Regions from separate parts of the Bacillus sp. z33 genome, predicted to be linked through region 2. Evidence: predicted binding sites of a transcription regulator. Region 2 holds the regulator's gene; each other region holds the start of a gene.
What was found. Region 2 encodes LexA, which represses DNA repair genes until DNA is damaged. Its sites were predicted from a motif close to CGAACATATGTTCG; they were not measured.
Positions count from the first base shown of each region.

Region 1: the regulator LexA is predicted to act here: its motif matches at 1,737-1,750, upstream of uvrB (excinuclease ABC subunit UvrB).
Region 3: the regulator LexA is predicted to act here: its motif matches at 1,249-1,262, upstream of AC4G3L_RS03475 (Y-family DNA polymerase).
Region 4: the regulator LexA is predicted to act here: its motif matches at 2,015-2,028, upstream of AC4G3L_RS08190 (YhjD family protein).

Region 1 covers NZ_JBZFQN010000003.1:359,607-362,823, forward strand. The annotation lists gene AC4G3L_RS13505 (ABC transporter substrate-binding protein) at 1-1,158, opposite strand, end outside; gene AC4G3L_RS13510 (CsbA family protein) at 1,418-1,645, shown strand; gene uvrB (excinuclease ABC subunit UvrB) at 1,843-3,217, shown strand, end outside.
Region 2 covers NZ_JBZFQN010000001.1:78,088-81,304, reverse strand. The annotation lists gene AC4G3L_RS00445 (DUF896 domain-containing protein) at 1-88, opposite strand, end outside; gene AC4G3L_RS00440 (YneB family resolvase-like protein) at 168-815, opposite strand; gene yneA (cell division suppressor protein YneA) at 887-1,210, opposite strand; gene lexA (transcriptional repressor LexA) at 1,365-1,991, shown strand; gene AC4G3L_RS00425 (helicase-related protein) at 2,174-3,217, opposite strand, start outside.
Region 3 covers NZ_JBZFQN010000001.1:736,497-739,713, forward strand. The annotation lists gene AC4G3L_RS03475 (Y-family DNA polymerase) at 1-1,189, opposite strand, end outside; gene AC4G3L_RS03480 (YrdB family protein) at 1,436-1,789, opposite strand; gene AC4G3L_RS03485 (heme oxygenase) at 2,076-2,414, shown strand; gene AC4G3L_RS03490 (S9 family peptidase) at 2,497-3,217, opposite strand, start outside.
Region 4 covers NZ_JBZFQN010000002.1:228,473-231,689, forward strand. The annotation lists gene AC4G3L_RS08175 (NUDIX domain-containing protein) at 1-224, shown strand, start outside; gene AC4G3L_RS08180 (IDEAL domain-containing protein) at 504-734, opposite strand; gene AC4G3L_RS08185 (competence protein ComK) at 995-1,576, shown strand; gene AC4G3L_RS08190 (YhjD family protein) at 1,608-1,982, opposite strand; gene AC4G3L_RS08195 (TVP38/TMEM64 family protein) at 2,194-2,805, shown strand.

The DNA of each region.
Region 1 (3,217 bases), on a different contig from region 2:
AACAGGTCTTGGCACGGCATTTTCCAATGTTTCTACAAAAGATTTTTCTTTGAAAACAGGGGCTGCCTCCTGGATTTCCTTGTCCTCATACAATGCTTTTATGGTAGGAGCGCGTCCGCCTTCCGTAGCTGAAATCTTTTGTCCCTCTTCACCTGTCATGAATTTTACAAATTCCCATGCCTCTTTTGGATGATCTGTATAACGGTTAATCATGGCCATATAGCCTCCAAGTGTCGAAGCAGAGCCAGAATCACCGGCAGGCAGTGAGGTGAATGCAAAGTTGTCGGCTACCTTTGATGTAGCTTTATCAGCAGCTGTCTTAGCCATATAGGGCCAATTCCGTGCAAAGACGGTTTGCCCTTCATTAAAAGCAGACTCTGTTTCGGTCTCAGTGAAGGTTAAAATATTATTTGGCATGAAATCCGCATTGGCGATTTCGATCATTTTACTCAGACCTTTTTTGGCCTCCGGACTATTAATTACGACTTCATTGTTTTCATCAATAATTTTCCCTCCGTACGCAGCAATGAATTCCATGGCGTTAACTACAATACCTTCATATTGTTTAGCTTGAAAGACAAAGCCTGAGCTGGTTCCTTCTTTGCCGTTTCCTTCTTTAGCCATTTCAATTAGCTCATCCCATGTTTTCGGAGCTTCCTTAATTAGGTCTGTTCGATAAAAGAGAATGCCCGCATCAGAGTATTTTGGCATAGCCCATTGCTTGCCCTCAAATTTTCCTGCTTCGACCGTACCAGCGAAATAATCATCAAGATTAATTTTATCTTGGTCAATAAAACGGTCTAATTCCATAGCGTAGTTTGCCTGGGCGAATTCTGCCGGCCAAACGACATCTGCATCAAATACATCAATTTCAGTGCTTTTACTACTGAACGTGGTTACATATTGGTCATGCTGTTGGGTTGAACTGTTTGGCATTTCTTGGTAGTTTACTTTGATGTTGGGATGCTTTTTCTGGAACGCCTCGATTAGTTTTTCGGTACTGCCGGTTGTATCGGCTCCTCTGGCATATGTAATTTCGACTACCTTTTTGTTGGATTCTTTCTTATCGGTAGAGGTTTCTTCGGTATCCGAGCATGCTGTTAAAGCAATCCCTACTAAAGCAGCGGTAGAGAAGGATAACCATTTTTTAATTTTCATATTTCCCCTCCTATTTAATTGGTAACTACTTCTATATAGATTCCTTTAGATCTGGTTATCGAAACCTAATTTTGGTATAAATTTCAACTTTTGTTACTAAGTCCCTATGCGTCTTCGGTTATACAGGTGGCAATCCGGGCTAGATAGAAAAACCTGGGTTTCTTACTGGATTAATCAAAAGAAATGTAATATATTTGTAGCTGGATAGAATAATCGGAAATAGAAAGTGTTATTCCAGAGGAAGTAGGTGAGACCATAGATGAAGATTTTAATAGCTCTTTTAGCTCCAGGATTATTAGTTGTTCTTTTTTCAAGAGTGACCTATAGCTGTATAGTCGGTTTGTGTTTAACAGTTGCTCTGATTGCTGCTTCAGCGTATAAAGGCTATACATCATCATGGCCTCTGATTATAATTGATGCATTTTCATTAACGGCTGGGTATTGGTATTCCCAGCGTATGATAAAAAGAACACCTAAAAGTGCATAAATGAGAGACTGAGTCTTCCGTATTATTAAGGGAGACTCTTTTATTTTTTTGTAGGATGGGCATAAATGATACTACATGAGGATAAAAAAGGGGAATATTTGTTCGCTTTTTGTTGGTTTGATTATAGGTGGTTGTGGTAAAATATTGTTATCCAATAAAACGAGAATTGAGATAGAAATGATGAAGGGGGCTTTTGTGTGAGTAAACAATTCGAATTGGTTTCCAAGTATACTCCTCAAGGAGACCAGCCAGCCGCAATTAAAGAGCTGGTGAATGGAATTAATAATGGCGTTAAGCATCAAACGCTGCTTGGCGCTACAGGAACAGGAAAAACGTTCACGATTTCGAACGTGATTAAAGAGATTAATAAGCCCACTCTTATCATTGCTCATAATAAGACGCTTGCCGGACAGCTGTACAGTGAATTCAAAGAATTCTTCCCGAATAATGCCGTGGAGTACTTTGTCAGTTACTATGATTATTATCAACCTGAAGCGTATGTCCCTCAGACTGATACCTTTATAGAGAAGGACGCCAGCATTAATGATGAAATCGATAAACTGCGGCACTCTGCGACATCCGCATTATTTGAACGGAAGGATGTCATTATTATTGCCAGTGTCTCCTGTATTTACGGCTTGGGTTCTCCAGAAGAATATGGGGAAATGGTTTTATCCATTCGAAAAGGCATGGAACTGGAACGGAACCAGCTGTTGCGTAAACTGGTTGATATACAATATGAACGAAATGATATTAATTTTCAACGCGGGGCATTTCGGGTAAGAGGAGATGTAGTAGAGATTTTCCCTGTTTCAAAAGATGAGCACTGTGTACGCGTTGAATTTTTTGGCGATGAAGTGGACCGGATCAGAGAAGTCGATGCATTGACTGGTGAAATTATTGGAGAAAGAGACCATGTAGCTATCTTCCCGGCATCCCACTTCGTTACACGAGAAGAAAAAATGAAAATCGCCATTCAAAATATCGAGAAAGAATTGGAAGAGCAGCTTACTTTTTTAAGAGGTGAAGGCAAACTTCTCGAAGCACAGCGCTTGGAACAAAGAACGCGCTATGATCTTGAAATGATGAGAGAAATGGGCTTTTGTTCAGGGATTGAGAACTACTCCCGTCATCTGACATTGAGGCCGCCGGGTTCTACCCCCTACACCCTTATTGACTATTTCCCTAAGGATTTCTTAATGGTGATTGATGAGTCCCATGTTACAATCCCGCAGGTTCGCGGAATGTATAATGGAGACCGCGCCCGTAAAGAGGTGCTTGTTAATCACGGTTTCCGACTGCCATCGGCAATGGATAACCGGCCTTTGCAATTTCAGGAGTTTGAAGAACATGTCAACCAAATTGTCTATGTATCTGCTACACCGGGACCTTATGAACAAGAGCATTCACCCGAAATGGTTCAGCAAATTATTCGTCCAACAGGGCTGTTGGATCCAACTATTGACGTTCGTCCGATTGAAGGTCAAATTGATGACCTATTAGGGGAAATCAACGAGAGAATCACAAAGAATGAGCGTGTCCTGATTACTACACTGACTAAGAAAATGTCTG
Region 2 (3,217 bases):
GTTCAGTGGCTTCTTCTTTTGTAAGACCTACTGACTTTGATTTTTTGGACAATTCATTAATTCTTTTAATTTTATGCATTGGCAGCATAGTATTGCTCCTTCTATATGAAATATAAGTAGATATTGTCATCGTATAGAAAAACAGAATTATTTTCAAGAAGTAACTATTAATTCGTATTCTTTTTCATATATTCTGAATATCTTCGGTGAATCGTTGCTTTTGAAAGTTCATACCCTTTTCTATTTAGATTCTCCGTTATTTCAGCAAAAGTCAATCCTTTAATACGCAGTTCAATGACTTCCTGTAACGGTACTTCAGATCTTTCTCTGCCACCCCCTATATGTTGATTGGAGAGGTTTTTTTGTGGTTTGTATCCTTTTTCAATTGCTCGTTTCATTCCTCTTCTGATTTTACTGTTTTGCAATTTACGCTGGTACTCTTCTACAATACTGATGATTTGCAAAAGCATGGCATCGGTTTCTGAGATTTCAAGTTCTCCATTATGAGTGACAGTATATAATTTAATCCCTTCTTTAAAGATGCAATGCAATAGGGCTATCTTAGCATTTCCTCTGCCCAGTCTCGTTTCATCCTGAATCAACAGGCCCTCAATTTCTTTATTTTTCATTTTTTCCAGCAAGATTAGAATACCTTCCCGCTCTAAATCATATCCACTGGCTTGTTCCTTCTGGGTAATAACAATCTCAAATCCCTTAACAGCAGCGAGTCTTGTTAACTCCTGTTCCTGCCTTTCCAAGGATGTTTCCTGTGAACTTTTATCTGTACTTACTCTGCAATAGATTCCAACCTTCATCTTCTCTCACCATTCTTTTTTTACATATAGATAAGGCCGGGATCCTATATCCCGACCTACTGATTATATAGTTATTTATCAGAATCTGCTAAATGCAGCATTTCTGTATTGTCAGTATTTTTCTTAACAGGAATCACAATCGTTTGCCCTTCTTTTAATTGATTAATCTGCAAATCATTATGTTCCTGAACCCAGGAAACAAATTCAGTCTGCGTCATCTCACTGCCATCAAATCTGTCAGCCATATCCCAAACTGTATCTCCTTTTTTAACAGTAATCTGTTGAAAATCGTCCTTTGGTGTTTCAATATTTGTCACCAGTAAACTAGATATTAATAAGAAAACTCCGATAATAAATATAATTGTATAAGAATAAGAAGTCCATAATTTTTTCATGAATAAACCCCTCCATAGAATATATGTTCGCTTGTCATAATGTAAGTATAAACCGAACACATGTTTTGTGTCAACACAAAAAACGAACTTATGTTTGTACTGTTAAACAAGAAATGATATACTAAAAACAACAAAGCATAAAGAGGTGCGGGAGATGACTACTAAATTATCCAAACGACAGCAGGATATTTTGCTATATATAAAAGAAGAAGTTAAAAAGAAGGGCTATCCACCTTCCGTTCGAGAGATTGGCGAAGCAGTTGGACTGGCTTCCAGTTCCACGGTTCATGGTCATTTAGCACGCTTGGAAAGCAAAGGTCTCATCAGACGAGATCCTACTAAGCCGCGTGCTATTGAAATACTGGATATGGATCCGCATGACCATATTCCAAAAACAAATTCCGTTAATGTTCCATTAATCGGGAAAGTAACTGCCGGGCAGCCTATTACAGCCATTGAAAATATTGAGGAATACTTCCCTCTTCCTGAACATATGGCTCCTGCAGATGAAAATGTATTTATGCTTGAAATTATGGGAGACAGTATGATTGAAGCTGGTATCCTTGACGGGGACTATGTAATTGTTCGCCAGCAGCATACTGCAAACAACGGTGAAATTGTTGTTGCTATGACGGAAGATGATGAAGCAACAGTGAAACGTTTCTTTAAAGAAGATAGCCATTTCCGTCTTCAACCGGAAAACTCTATGCTCGAACCTATCATTCTACAAAATGTCAGTATTTTAGGTAAAGTTATCGGGTTGTACAGAAACATTCAGTAAGAACCATAGAACCGGCAAATGCCGGTTCTACTTTTAATCTATTCTCTCTATCAATCTATGTTTAATAAGTTTCATCTATTCCTGTTTATTGCTATAAATCTTTTTTTACAACCTCTAGTTTACATAATATAATTATGGTATACAAAAAAAACTTGCAACGGTTAATTGCAAGTTCAACTCTCCTATATATCCCGCCCTTTATAATAGTACCTGGATTGTTTACTTTCTTCATAACAGGATTGGCAAATAGCAAATCGATAATTCCAGCTTAACGGCTTATGGCATAATCGACACTTTGTTTGATATTTTTTAACCCCTTTTCTTAACTTATTATGTGCATCTGAACTGATTTCTTCTCTTACTCGCTCCCAATAGACCGTTTCACTTCTTCTATCTAATTTATACAAAAACAATAAATGCAATCCTACTGATTTATAAGACAATTCAAGTTCATCCAAGGAATCTTTCTTTATTAAAGGCTCTCTCAATTCTCTTCGATCCACAATGGCTTTCATATTATACAGCCATTGATTAACCAGGCTCTCCTCATTCGCTGAAAAAGGTAAATGAAGAAAACCGTATAAATCAGTTATGGACATTCGTCCTTCTATTTGTTCATGGCGAATTAAATGATATAATGCTTTTTCCTGAGTAAGCGGTGCTTTTGTTGTGCCAGCAGGATTTTTAAACTCATCCCATAATTCAAAGAATTGTTCAAAGTTGGAATGATATCGTTTAAACCGCTCAAATACCCCTTGTGTAGGTGCTATTGTAAATGTACTGATGGGTCGATCCTCACCATTTAACAACCTCTTCATTAAACCAATTTGATCAGTAAACGCCACTCTTCCTTCATTATATATACCTTTACGGCCGGCACGGCCGGCTAACTGCTTTACTTCCTGAGAGGTCAATAAACGTCTTCTCGTGCCATCAAATTTATCATTTTCCAAAAAAACGACCCGCCTAATCGGTAGATTAAGCCCCATCCCGATTGCATCTGTTGATACAATCACTCGCGTTTCCCTGTTAATAAACCTCTGAATTTGTTTAGCTCTTGTCTCAGGAGGCATACTTCCATAGATTACACTTACTTTATGGCCGTTTCTCTCCAGCTTTGAAGCAGTTTGAAGCACTTTATTTCGAGAAAATACAATCAAAGCATCCCCTGCCTTGGCATGTTCGATCCTAAAAGGTTTTTTCTCCACAATCAGCGGTATATCTCG
Region 3 (3,217 bases), 660 kb from region 2:
GCAAAATCGCATTGGATCCATATTTTTTGCGCATTCGATCCATCACAAAGCCAAGTTCTCGCCTGCGCCAGCCATCCTGATCAAATAGACTGATTTGCATCTCCTGGTCCGGAATAACATTCGAAAGTGTAATAGAAATCTTTCTGACAGTCTTACCAGTGTAAAATCGTTCAAACAATGTTAAGCACATTTCATAAATATCCATCGTAATATTGGTCGGTGTCTCTCTTGTAATAGAACGATGAAATCCTCCTCCAAATTCATCCTGACTGTAATAAATCCCTAAACTGACCGTTCGTCCAGCCATCCTGCTTGCACGTGTTCTTCTGGCTACTTCCTCACACATTTCCAGAATGACGTGTTTTATTTCCTCAGGCTTTTTATAATCCCGAAGTAAAACCTGCCCTTTTCCAAAGCTGATTTGCCCTTCCATAATGGGCGCTCCAATATCAGATAAATCAACACCCCAGGCATGATGATACAATTGGTTGCCCATCACACCAAACTTTTTTTCAAGTGCCGCCAAGTCATAGCGCGCCAATTGACCAATCGAAAAAATCCCCATTCCATTCAACTTTTTTTCCAATGGCTTGCCAATTCCCCACATTTCGCTCAAAGGGGATAAAGGCCATAATTTTTCAGGTACATCCTCATAGGTCCACTGGGCGATTCCCTTTTTCTTGGCTTCCAAATCAAGACACAGCTTGGCAAGCAGCATATTCGGGCCAATACCAATCGCGCAGGGGAGCTGAAACTCCCGATCGATTTCATCCTTAATTTTTTCAGCTATTTCAACAATATCACCCCATAGGCGGGTGGTACCGTCCACTTTTAAGAAGCTTTCATCGACACTGTACGTATGAATGGCACTTTTAGGTACATACCGATTAAATAAACGGCTGATTTCAGTAGAGATACGCAAATACGTAGCCATTTTGGGATTAACTTTTATAATGCGCGGATCATCCGGAATCTCAAATAACCTCGACCCCGTCTTAATGCCAAACTCTTTCTTCATTTTGGGCGATGAAGCCAACACGACACTGCCGCTCCGTTCCGTGTCACTGACCACAGCCAAATAACATTCAAGTGGATCCAACCCCATCATCACTGCTGAACAACTGGCAAAAAAACTTTTCATATCCACACACATGACATAATGGTGCGGCAAAGTACTGTAATCAATCATATTAAAACCTTCCCCAAATAAGAATGTATGTTCGTGTTTATTATATCCTTAATGATACGCGAATATACGTTCGTGTTCAACGGAAAATTATTTACAATTTATGTATAGAGCTGCGTAAGAGTGCAAATACTTAGATTCTGTGAATGAATTAAGAGAAAACTACACACATCAACCGAAAAAAGAAAAAAACAGCTTTCCGTTCGAAAATCCCATCAGGATTTTTTCTCGGTAAACTGTTTTAGATTGCTATAGATGATTCTTTTGTGAAGAATTACTATTGAAATGAACATAGAAAGAATTGAGCAGCATCATGATAGCAAATACAGTAGCAGCTATTTTACCAAAGCGGGAATATACAGCCCCTACACCGAACAAAAAGATAACTACTTCTATCCCTATTTTCCCCGGGGAAGAAATTGAAAAATTCGCTTTAGGAGCAACAAATAATCCCCACAAAACAGCAAGCAAAAATGGAGTTCCAATGCCGGCGAGACCTTTCATTAGCCAATGTTCGTCAATTGTGAATCCCCAATAACCGACAGATATAAGAACAGCCAGTTCAATTAAAAAACGAATAGCCAGATTAATGGATAAGATCATCTAATTTTCTTCCCACTCCCTTTTTGTACATTCACTTATGTATAGAATATTCCAATTTTACTGATTCGTAAATATGATAAGGTACAACCCCACCTTCTCCCCTTCCTTCAAAAATCAACAAACTTGGAATAGGCCATTATTTTAAGCATCGGGGATAAAAAATTGACAAACCACAAAGCATAATAAATTTGAAATTTTCGGAAAGGGTATATAATAAGAGTGCAAGAATGATTTAAAGAAGTAATCTGAGATATTCCCAGAAACAAATAAAAAGGAGAATGATTCTATGATTATCGTTCAAAACAAAATTAAAACAAAACCAGGTTTCGCAGAAAAAATGGCTGGCCGTTTTACTTCCGGAAACGAATTAGATAAATTCAAAGGATTTGTTAAAGTAGAAGTATTACTGACACAAGGGTTAACAGAATACGATGAGATGAGCGTTAATATGTACTGGGAAGATGAAGAAAGCTTCCTTGCCTGGAAAAACAGTGATGCCTTCAAAAAAGCACACCAACGTCCAGAAGGCAAACCCGATGCAGCTAAACAAGACTCTCCTATGTTGGGAAGCCAACAGACTACATTTACCATCGCTTCCGTAAAAGAAGCAGCACCAATAAACTAATACGTAAAAAGGGCTGGGCTAAAATCATTTTAATGATTTTGCCCAGCCCTTTATGTTTCCTGAGTACTGATAATGTAAATAACTAAGCCTTCACCACACTATGCCGATGCTCTTCAAAAAAAGCTAAAATCCTGCGATACACAGCGATTTCGTTTTCTTTCTTAGCAAACCCGTGTCCTTCATCTTCCATCACCATATAGAAAATATCCCTCCCCTTGTCCTTAAGAGACTGTACAATTTGATCGGATTCCGCCTTTACTACCCTCGGATCATTGGCACCCTGAATAACAAGCATTGGTTTTGTCATTTGTTCAAGATAGGTTACAGGAGAGTATTCAACCAATTTATCTCGATCTTTTTCCGGATGGCCAACCCAAGCATCCATGATTGGTTTCCAATCCTCCGGAACTGAATCGACAAAGGAAAATAAATTAGATGGACCGAAAATATCTACTACTGCTTTAAAATATTCAGCATGGCGTCCATGTAAAAGCAAGGACATATAGCCGCCATAACTGCCTCCCATTAAGAAAATATTACCTTTCTTTGCATGCCCTTGTTCAATTAACCAATCCAGACCAGCAATATTATCTAAACGGGCTCCTGCTCCCCAGGCACGCTCCACCATTTTAGTAAAAGCCAATCCATATCCTGTAGAACCCCGGAAGTTCGGTGCAAAAATACTATAGCCATTATTTAATAGATACTGGAATAATGGGTTGCAAGACTTTCGTACTGCATGCTGCGGACCCCCATGCGGCCACAGTATCATTTCTCCTTTATCGTATTCCGGTTTTGCTTTA
Region 4 (3,217 bases), on a different contig from region 2:
ATTATGACACCCATCAAATTGAATATATGTTTTTGTGTACAATTAAAGGTACTCATACAATGTTGCACAATGGAACCAATCCGGACGACGGTCAAATAGGAGTTGAATGGCTGTCATTAAGTGATTTATTAACCTACAGAGTCTATCCGCAACAAATGAGGGAATATCTTATCAAATATACTAAAGGAGAACCTGTCCCCGTATATTTGGGGGATGTAAATTAGAGGGTGCTTTGTAATGGAAGTATAGGGCAATGCATTTGTCAAAAGGGTATCATCAGATTATTAAAGAAGAGGTTCAAGTCCGAATAGGAGGTAAGGAAAGGTTTGATACAATCATTGCATTTACGAAGTAATTGATTCAATCAACGTTCTCATTCTAAGTACTGGTTAGAGCCAACCGCAGATTAAAAGAGTAAAAACAAGAAAATCACAGGGCAGGATTAAAGGATCCTTGCTCTGTGATTTTTTATACTACGTATTTACTTTAACAGGTTGTTTGGCTTAGTGACCAAAGTTTTTTTCCAATTCAATTAGCTCGGCGGAAAGTTTCATAAACGCTTCTTTGTCTCTATTGTCCAAGGCCTGATCAATTTCTTTTTTCAGTTTCTTTTGTGCATGGGTTAGTTGGGCTTCGTAAATTAACATATCCATAAGTACGTCTTCCATGGTCGCCTGGTCAACAGTCACATTAACAGCCTTTACGATATCTGTATTTGCTTTTTCGTGATTCATGGATATCCCCCCGTTGCTTTTTTTTATTATAAGTCAGATAAAAAGAAAAATCAACCAAATATTTAAATAATTCAGAAAATTTATTATAATAGGTTAATATAGTTATTATATAAAATACCCAATATATAAAAAATAAAAACCTTAGAAATTACAAGAGTTTTGGGTTAAATTTGAAATTTTGGTGAATAAACCAATTATTTTGAAATATTATGTTATATTGAAATGGTAGTTTAAATGTAGGCTCATACAAGGAGGAAGCCATGGAAACAAATGTGATAAGCAGGAGAGAGGATTACGAAATCAGTCCATTTACATTTGCTATCGTTCCAGTTGAATATGGATCAAAAACATATTCTAAAATCATTGAATTTGATGAAGAAATTTTAGTACCTTTTAGACCATCTGAAGTAGTTAAATCCAGTTGTGATTATTTTGGTGCAAACTATCCTGGGAGATGCCAGTCAACGAAAACACTTCTTGGTATTTCACATAAAGTTCCCATTTCAATAGAGCCGGGAAATCGCTTATTCTTTTTTCCTACTACATCTCCTGCGAAAGAATCGTGCATCTGGCTTTCTTATGAGCACATCGTATCCAGAGTTAAGATTAGCGCGACTAAAACACAAATCAATTTCCACAATCAACAATCTATTGTGATACCGGTATCCTATAGTATCATTGAAAACCAAATGCTCAGAACAGCATTGCTAAAGTCGAAGCTCCTTCAGAAACTTGCAGAGGCAGAGCGAAAGACAAATTATTTATATAATGCCATCCAAGTGAATGATCGGAAATCTGATTTTCAAACAAATAGTTTAAACCAGTCTCCATATAGAGATTGAGAACGTTAATAAATTCCTTTAACAACGCCGCTTATTTTTTCAGTTCATCCGTCCACTGTTTTAAAAAATAATATTCCAGTAATTCCTGTACTTTATTGCGGATACGGGGATTGAAATAATTATGATATTCCTCATAGCCTTTATATAGAAATAAAAAAGATGTGAATGATTCGTCTCTTTTTGTTTCTTCCACTTTGAGTTGATGCTGCCTCATATAGTGGCTTACTTGTTTTAATTCCGCTTGGATCTGTTTCATCGTTTCATCAATCAGTAATAAGTAAGGTTGTTTTAATTTGAAGGGCGATACTTTTACTACTTGGAGGTCTCGTGACAGTACAGTGAGAACCATTGGTAGATAAATCGCTTTTTCCATTATATTGCGTTCTTCTGTAGGGATGCGGGTCATGTATATCGCGTCCTTTCAATGTCTGTAAAAAACGAACGTATGTTCTTGTATAGAATAATCGCTTTTCACATTTTTGACAAGTTTATTTTCTAACTAATTCTCTCTTTAAAGCAATCTGATATAATAAATATAATGATTGTTTTAATCCATAATAATTGGGGATATCTATAGAGTATGAACAGAATTTGTCATTTGTTTGTGAGGAGAGACTATGGATTTTAATTGGTTAACAGATTGGCTAACTATGGAGCACTTAGCCAAATTAATAAGTGATTATAGAAACTTGGGTCCCATACCGGGATTGCTGCTCCCTTTTTTTGAAGCGTTTCTTCCGTTTTTGCCTTTGTTTGTTTTTGTGACGGCTAATGCCAATGCATTTGGTTTGTGGCTTGGATTTCTTTTATCCTGGACAGGGGCTGTGGCTGGCGCGATGGTTGTGTTTTATTTGTCCAGAAAATATGGAAAGAAAAAAGCCCTATCCTTTGTACATAAACATGCAGCTGTGCAAAAGGCAATGCGTTGGATCAATCATCATGGATTTGGCCCGCTATTTATCATGCTTTGTTTCCCATTTACTCCTTCCGCGATTGTAAATATAGTTTGTGGATTATCTGACATTAGTCCAAAACAATATATGCTTGCAGTCTTTGCGGGAAAATTGGTTATGATCTTTACTATTAGTTATATTGGCCATGACATTATGTCTTTAATTCGCGAACCGGTTAAAAGTATTATTGTTGGTATCGTCATTGTCCTGTTATGGCTTATAGGTAAACAAGTCGAGATGCGTTTAAACCGTGTGGACCAGAAGGAACCTTCGTAGAATGGCAAGACATCTATGAAGAGTAAAACAGCAGCTGTTAATAATTGTCTGGACGTTTTTAATTATAATTAAATTAACTCGTTAAAGGAGGTGTAGAGTGAATCGTTCTGTGAAGGTATGTTTGTAATGGCTTTTAAAAATTTGTCATTGCTTCGTGCTACTTTTCATGTGCAATTTCTTTTTAGGAAATTCATATGAATAAAGAACGATAATAAGTCTCTATACCCTCGGTAAAATAGGAATTCGAAAGCCATGGGGAAGTCTTATATCGACTTCCTAATGGCTTCTTTTCATGTATAAGGTATGAGCATGAGAGGAGTTCATACCATGATTGTATGCAGTGTACAACAAATTAAAAAAACTATGGCGGAACAAAGCTATTTGAAAATATTACGTTTGAGAGATAAAGGAA